DNA from 2 places in the Martelella mediterranea DSM 17316 genome. Region 1 is predicted to be linked to the other one. Evidence: riboswitches for the same ligand, from Rfam matches in the RefSeq annotation. Region 1 holds a riboswitch; the other holds the start of a gene.
The links. Region 1 has a riboswitch for S-adenosylmethionine ahead of Mame_RS09980 (O-succinylhomoserine sulfhydrylase). Riboswitches for the same ligand answer to the same signal wherever they lie in the genome.

Region 1 (3,628 bases):
CAAGAGCAGCCATGCATTGAACGGGGAGAGCGCGGGGCCGGTATGGCGGAAATAATCCTGCAGCTCTTCCTCGATCCATTCCTTCGACGACAGCACGATACCCCCAAGGACCCGGCCCTGACCGTCGATATGCTTGGTCGCGGAATAGACCACGATGTCGGCGCCAAGTTCCAGCGGCTTCTGGTAGAGCGCCGTGGCGAACACATTGTCGACCACGGTGCGCGCGCCGGCCTGTTTGGCGAGTGCCGCGACGCCGGCGATATCGACCACTTCCAGCGTCGGGTTGGTGGGGCTTTCGAGGAAGAACAGCTTGGTATTCGGCCGGATCGCGGCTTCCCAGTTGGCAAGGTCGCGGCCATCAACCAGCGTGCATTCGATGCCGTATTTCGGGGCCAGCGTTTCGACCACCCAGCGGCAGGAGCCGAACAGCGCGCGGGCCGCGACGATATGATCGCCGGCCTTCAACTGGCACAGGATCGCGGCGGAAACGGCGGCCATGCCGGAGGCGGTGGCGCGGGCATCCTCCGCACCTTCCAGCGCGCACATGCGTTGCTCGAACATCGCATTGGTCGGGCTGCCGTAGCGGGCGTAGATGAAGCCTTCTTCCTCGCCCTTGAAACGGGCCTCGGCGGCGGCGGAATTCTCGTAGAGAAAGCCCTGGGTGAGGAAGATGCCCTCCGACATTTCGCCATACTGCGAACGGAGGCTGCCGCCGTGAACGAGCTTGGTCTGAGGACGCCAGGACTTTTTCATCATATCTCTCCAAACAAAAAAACCGGTCGCCAAGGGACCGGTTCACCCGGCCTTTTAGCTAGTTGTTTAACGTGGCTGCAAGCCGACCGGCCAAATCACCACGGGTATAAAGGCGGCATAATCCCTATAAGCGCTTGCGTCAATTCTGAAAGCTTGGTTTTGTCGCCCGACAGGAGCAAAACATGTCACAAAAGCCCGGAATTCTGGCAGATCGCGCGATCGCCAGCCTGTTTGAGAACGGAAATCTGATCGCCGGCGCACCGCGCGATCACGACCAGATCCAGCCCGCGAGCCTCGATCTGCGGCTCGGCGCGAAGGCCTATCGCGTCCGCGCAAGCTTCCTGCCCGGGCCCGGCCACAAGGTCGAGGACAAGCTGTCCCGCCTCAGCATGCATGAGATCGACATTACCGAGGGCGCGGTGCTGGAGACCGGCTGCGTCTATATCGTGGAACTGATGGAGGCGTTGAAGCTTAAGGACGGGCTGTCGGCCTCGACCAATCCGAAAAGCTCCACCGGCCGCCTCGATATCTTCACCCGGGTGATCTCCGATTACGCCCAGGAATTCGACATCATCCCGGCCGGCTACGAGGGCCCGCTCTATCTCGAAATCTCGCCGCGCACCTTCCCGATCATCGTCCGACAGGGATCGCGGCTGTCGCAGATCCGCTTCCGCACGGGGCAATCCGTTCTCACCGAGGCAGCGCTTCTGGCGCTCCATGAGCGCGAGACGCTGGTGGCGAGCGAGATGCCGAATGTCTCCGGCGGCGGGATCGCGCTGTCGATCGATCTGGCGGGCGAGGGGCTGGTCGGCTATCGCGGCAAGCACCATACCGGCGTGATCGATGTCGACCGCAAGGCCGGTTACGACATTCTCGATTTCTGGGAGCCGATCCATGGCCGCGGCAAGGGCGAACTGATCCTCGATCCGGATGAATTCTACATTCTGGTCTCGCGCGAGGCCGTTCACGTGCCGCCGCTCTGTGCCGCCGAGATGACGCCGTTCGATCCGCTGGTGGGCGAATTCCGGGTGCATTATGCCGGCTTTTTCGATCCCGGCTTCGGCCATGCGGGCGCCGGCGGCAAGGGCGCGCGGGCGGTGCTGGAGGTGCGCAGCCACGAGGTGCCGTTCATCCTCGAACACGGACAGATCGTCGGCCGGCTGATCTATGAGAACATGCTGGAAATGCCCGAGACCCTTTATGGCGCGGGCCTCGGCTCAAACTATCAGGCGCAGGGCCTGAAGCTTTCCAAGCACTTCAAGGCCGGATGAGCGGATCAATTCTGCGTTGCGGCAGGCCTTGCGGCCGTGCTCAGTAGAGCCGCGGCATGACGCCGGTGAGGATCAGGCGCTGCAGGAAGAACACGATCAGAAGCACGATCACCGGCGAGATGTCGATCCCGCCGAGATTGGGCAGGAAATTGCGGATCGGCCGGTAGACCGGCTCGGTGACCGCGTAGAGCCCGCGCCCGATCGAGTTGATGAACGGGCTGTGTGCATTGATGATGTTGAAAGCGTAGAGCCAGGAGAAAATGGCGCTGGCGATGATCACCCACTTATAGATTTCAAGTGCGTAGTAAATCGTCTCGAACAGCGCGATCATGAAGGACTCCCGTTTTTTCCTTGCAAACATTTAGACATTCAATTCTAAACGAGCAAGGGGCGGCGGGTTTTGTCCGGTATTTATTGCCGGTTGCGCCCTCAGCGCAATGTGTCTCCCGAAAGCTTATCTAATACCAAGGACCGATGATTAGGACCCATATGATGCGCGCTGGAATGGCTATCCGAGTAGGAAAACACCGCAGAGCGATGCTTGAGCATCGCGCGAGGATTTTGACGCCCTCGGGGGCCATTCCAGCCGCACCCTTTCAGGGCCGGGCGCTTTTGAAAGCCTGCGTCGTTGAAAGTCCTCGCCGTAGCTATGGCTACGACTGCGGCTTTCGCCTAGCCGGCTTTCAAAAGCGCTCCGGTCATATGGGTTCTAATCATCGGTCCTTGGTATAAGATGACCCTGTCCCAGTCCGGCGCACGCTTCGATGCCTTCCGCCACAAAGGCTATTCGCTCTATTTCTTCTCGCGGTTTCTCGGCACGTTCGCGGTTCAGATCGTGTCCGTCGCCGTCGGCTGGCAGATGTATGACGAGACCGGAAACGCCTTCTATCTCGGTCTGATCGGCCTGTTCCAGTTTCTGCCGGCGTTGCTTTTGACGCTGGTGACCGGCACTGTCGCCGACCGCTACAACCGCCGGATGATCGCGGCGATCTGCTTTGCGGTGGCCACCGCCTGCGCCGCCTGCCTTCTGGCGATCACAGTGCTCGGCCTGTTCTCGCCCTGGCCTGTGTTCGCGCTTCTGGCGCTCTTTGGTACGGAACGCGCCTTTTCCGGCCCGGCACTGCAGTCGCTCGCGCCGAACCTGGTGCCGGAGAAGGATCTCGCCAATGCGATCGCCTGGAACTCCTCGTCCTGGCAGATCGCCTCGATCGTCGGCCCGGTCGCTGGCGGCCTGCTTTACGGCGGCGGCGCGACGCTTGCCTATTCCTCCGCGCTCGCTTTGTTCGCCGCCGCCACGGTGCTGATGCTGACGGTGCCGAAGCCGAGCCAGCGCCGCCCGGCCAGCGCGGTCACGCTCAACACCATTCTCGCGGGCTTTCGCTTCATCACCTCGGAAAAGGTGGTGCTCGGGGCGATCTCGCTCGATCTGTTCGTGGTGCTGCTGGGGGGCGCGGTGGCGCTGATGCCAGTCTTTGCCCGCGACATTCTGGATCTCGGCCCGTGGGGCCTCGGGTTGTTGCGCGCGGCCCCCGGTTTCGGCGGCGTGCTGGTCGCGCTGCTGCTTGCCAGCGTGCCGATCCGCCACCATGCCGGCTATTACATGT
Region 2 (3,628 bases), 2.3 Mb from region 1:
GCGAGCCCATTTCCAGCACGAACAGCGGCAGGGTGAAAATCAGCGCCACCAGGAAATCGCGCTTCAGCGCGGCCTGCTCCTTCGCCCTGATATCCGCATGGGTCTCGGTTTCCGCCGTGGCATCGGTGATACGGCGCGGCGTATAACCGGCCCCCTCGACGGCGGTCATCAGCGCGGCGCTATCGGCGGCGGCCTCGATGGTCGCCCGTTCGCTTGCAAGGTTCACATGCGCCGAGACGACGCCGGGCACGGCCATCAGCGCGCGTTCGACATTGCCGACGCAGGAGGCGCAGTGCATGCCTTCGATGCCGAGTTCGATGGTCTCGAGCGCCACGCCATAGCCGGCCTTCCCGATCGCAGCGACCACGTCGCCGGCGGCCGTCGGGTCTGCAAGCGTGACATCGGCCGTCTCTGTGGCGAGGTTGACGGAGACCGCCGAAACGCCCTCCACCCGGCCGACGACCCGCTCGACGCTGCTGACACAGGAGGCGCAGGTCATGCCTGTCACCGGAAGGGTGATGTGGGCAGGCTTTTTCGCAAGCGTCTGTTCCATGGTCGGTTTTCCTTCTTGGTGCGTGGCGCGCCGCTTGCTCCAAACAATCTCCCCCCTTGAGGGGGAGATGCCCCGACAGGGGCAGAGAGGGGTACAGCGCCAGCCTATGCGCTCTGAGTTCGCCGAGAGGGTTCACCCCTCTCTGTCGCGTTCGCGACATCTCCCCCTCAAGGGGGGAGATTGTTGGCTGCGGCGTTTCCGGAACGAAGCAATCTCAGTCGAACCCGGATCGGCCGGTCTGGCTCACCCCTTCACGTCGTAGCCGGCATCCTCGACGGCCTTTACAGCCTGCTCGCGCGTTGCCGGCGCATTTAAAGCAAACCGCGCCTCGTGTTTCTCGAGGCTGACATCCACGTCGGAAATGCCCGGCACAGCGGAAAGCGCCTTGGTCACGGTCGTTATGCAGCCACCGCAGCCCATGCCTTCAATCTTCAAGGTCTCGGTCATTGACATTCTCCTTCTGGAACCTGTTGCGGCAGAGATGGGGCTTCCAGTTGCTGGAAGGTCAAGAGCGATCCGTTGATTTTTCTTGTCACCGCGCTTGAAAACCGCCGGAAGCTCTGTCTTTGCTTGCGGAAACAGGAGGTAAAACACCATGGACCTGCATATCTGGCTCGCCTTTGCCGCCGCCTCGACAGCGCTGCTGCTGATCCCTGGGCCGACGGTGCTGCTGGTGCTGAGCTATGCCTTGAGCCAGGGCCGGCGGGTGGCGCTGGCGACGGTCGCGGGCGTCGCGCTCGGCGATTTCATCGCCATGACCGCCTCGCTGGCCGGCCTCGGCGCGCTGGTGCTGGCCTCGGCGCAACTGTTCATGGTGCTGAAATGGATCGGCGCGGCCTATCTCGTCTATCTCGGCTTCAAGCTGTTTCGCAGCAAGGGCGTCGGCGATGCCGTGCCCTCGGCGTCGGAAGCCGCCCTCCCGCCCCGGCATGTCTTCACCCATGCCCTGATGGTGACCGCTCTCAACCCGAAATCGATCGTGTTCTTCATCGCCTTCGTGCCGCAATTCGTGAAGCCGGAAGCGCCGCTCGCGCCGCAATTCGCCATCCTGATTTCGACCTTCGTCACCCTCGCCGCGCTCAACGCGCTGGCCTATGCGCTTGCCGCCGACAGGCTTCGGAAAAAGCTCGCCTCCCCGGTCGTCACCGCCCTTCTGCCCCACCTCGGCGGCGGCGCGCTGATGGCCATGGGCATTGCCACGGCGGCATGGCGACGGGCGGCGTCGTAAGCCGGGAATATTGACGCCTGCCCCGTGCGGCGCTATTGACTTCTTCCTCGTGGTGATTTGGCCGGCCGGCTTGCAGCCACGTTAAACAAGTCGCTAAAGGGCCGAGCGAGCGGAAGCCCCCGGCCTGCGATTTGTGCGCGGCCGGTTTTCTGTTTGTATGGATGTGAACATGCCTATCAAGATTCCAGACACACTGCCCGCCTATGAAACGCTGATTGCGGAAGGCGTGCGGGTCAAGACGGAAACGGTTGCGGAGCGGCAGGATATCCGCCCGCTGCACTTCGGGCTGCTCAATCTCATGCCGAACAAGATCAAGACCGAGCTGCAGTTCGCGCGCCTGCTCGGCGCCTCGCCGCTGCAGATCGAGCTGTCGCTGATCCGCGTCGGCGGCCACAAGGCCAAGAACACGCCGATCGAGCATCTTCTGTCGTTCTACAATACCTGGGACGAGGTTGCGGACCGCAAGTTCGACGGCTTCATCATCACCGGCGCGCCGATCGAGACACTCGCCTTCGAGGAGGTCACCTATTGGGATGAGCTGAAGGAAATCCTCGACTGGACGACCACCCATTGCCATTCGACGATGAATATTTGCTGGGGCGCGATGGCGGCGGCCTATCACTTTCACGGCGTCGCCAAGCATCTTCTCGACAAGAAGGCCTTCGGCATCTATCGCCACCAGAACCTGAAGCCGTCCTCGATCTATCTCAACGGCTTTTCCGACGATTTCCAGGTTCCGGTGTCGCGCTGGACCGAGGTGCGGCGCGCGGAACTGGCGAGTGCTTCCGGCATGGAAATCCTGATCGATTCCGACGAGGTCGGGCCGTGCCTGGCGCACGAGGAATTCGCCAACCGGCTCTACATGTTCAACCATATCGAATATGATTCGAACTCGCTTGGCGATGAATACCGGCGCGATGTCGAAGCCAACGTACCGGTCGACCTGCCGCACAATTATTTCCCCGGCGACGACCCGGCGCGCACGCCGCAGAACCGCTGGCGCTCGCATGCCCATCTCTTGTTCGGCAACTGGATCAACGAGGTCTACCAGACCACGCCCTATCATCTGGAAGAAATCGGGATCGACCGACAGATCGATCGGGAGGGCGCTTGAAGCCCTCCCCTTTCCGGCGCAGTATCGCGCCGCAATGACATATCGCGGAGAAAAGCAATGAACACGCCCCAGGACTTCGGAAAAACCCGAGACGGACAGGCGGTAGAACGGGTCACGATCTCCGGCGGCGGACTGACCGCCAATATCCTGAACTGGGGCGCGGTGGTGCAGGACCTGCGCCTGGACGGCCACCCGCACGCGCTGGTGCTGGGCTTCGACACGTTCGAGCACTATCTCGACTATTCGCCCTATTTCGGCGCGACGCCCGGACGCTCCTCCAACCGCATCGCCGATGGCCGCTTCACCATCGACGGCACGGAATACCAAGTCGACCGCAATGAAAACGGCGTCACCAATCTCCACGGCGGCAGCGACGGCACCGGCGTCAGCCTCTGGGAATTCGAGGAGATCGGCGAGGATCGGGTGACGCTGAAGATCGTGGACCGCGACGGCCGCGGCGGCTTTCCGGGCAATTGCACGATCCGCGCCCATTTTCAGCTCAAGCCGCGCGGCGTGTTCTCGGTGGTCTACGAAACCACCACCGACAAGCCGACAATCGCTAATATCTGCAATCACAGCTATTTCAATCTCGGCAATGGCACGGATACGCTGGAACACCAGATCATGATCACCGCCGAGCATTACCTGCCGACCGATGAGCGCCAGATCCCGACCGGCGAACTGGCGCCGGTCTCCGGCACGCCGTTCGATTTCCGCAAGCCCCAGCCGATGA

Region 2: it holds a riboswitch for S-adenosylmethionine, as region 1 does, so the genes downstream of both, Mame_RS20535 (homoserine O-succinyltransferase) here and Mame_RS09980 (O-succinylhomoserine sulfhydrylase) in region 1, are expected to answer to the same signal.

The regions. Positions count from the first base shown of each region.
Region 1 is NZ_CP020330.1:2,138,400-2,142,027, forward strand. It holds gene Mame_RS09980 (O-succinylhomoserine sulfhydrylase) at 1-753, opposite strand, end outside; SAM riboswitch at 788-865, opposite strand; gene Mame_RS09985 (2'-deoxycytidine 5'-triphosphate deaminase) at 936-2,024, shown strand; gene Mame_RS09990 (YggT family protein) at 2,065-2,355, opposite strand; gene Mame_RS09995 (MFS transporter) at 2,758-3,628, shown strand, end outside.
Region 2 is NZ_CP020330.1:4,397,647-4,401,274, forward strand. It holds gene Mame_RS20520 (heavy metal translocating P-type ATPase) at 1-553, opposite strand, end outside; gene Mame_RS20525 (heavy-metal-associated domain-containing protein) at 797-1,000, opposite strand; gene Mame_RS20530 (LysE family translocator) at 1,149-1,781, shown strand; SAM riboswitch at 1,821-1,898, shown strand; gene Mame_RS20535 (homoserine O-succinyltransferase) at 1,951-2,895, shown strand; gene Mame_RS20540 (aldose epimerase family protein) at 2,953-3,628, shown strand, end outside.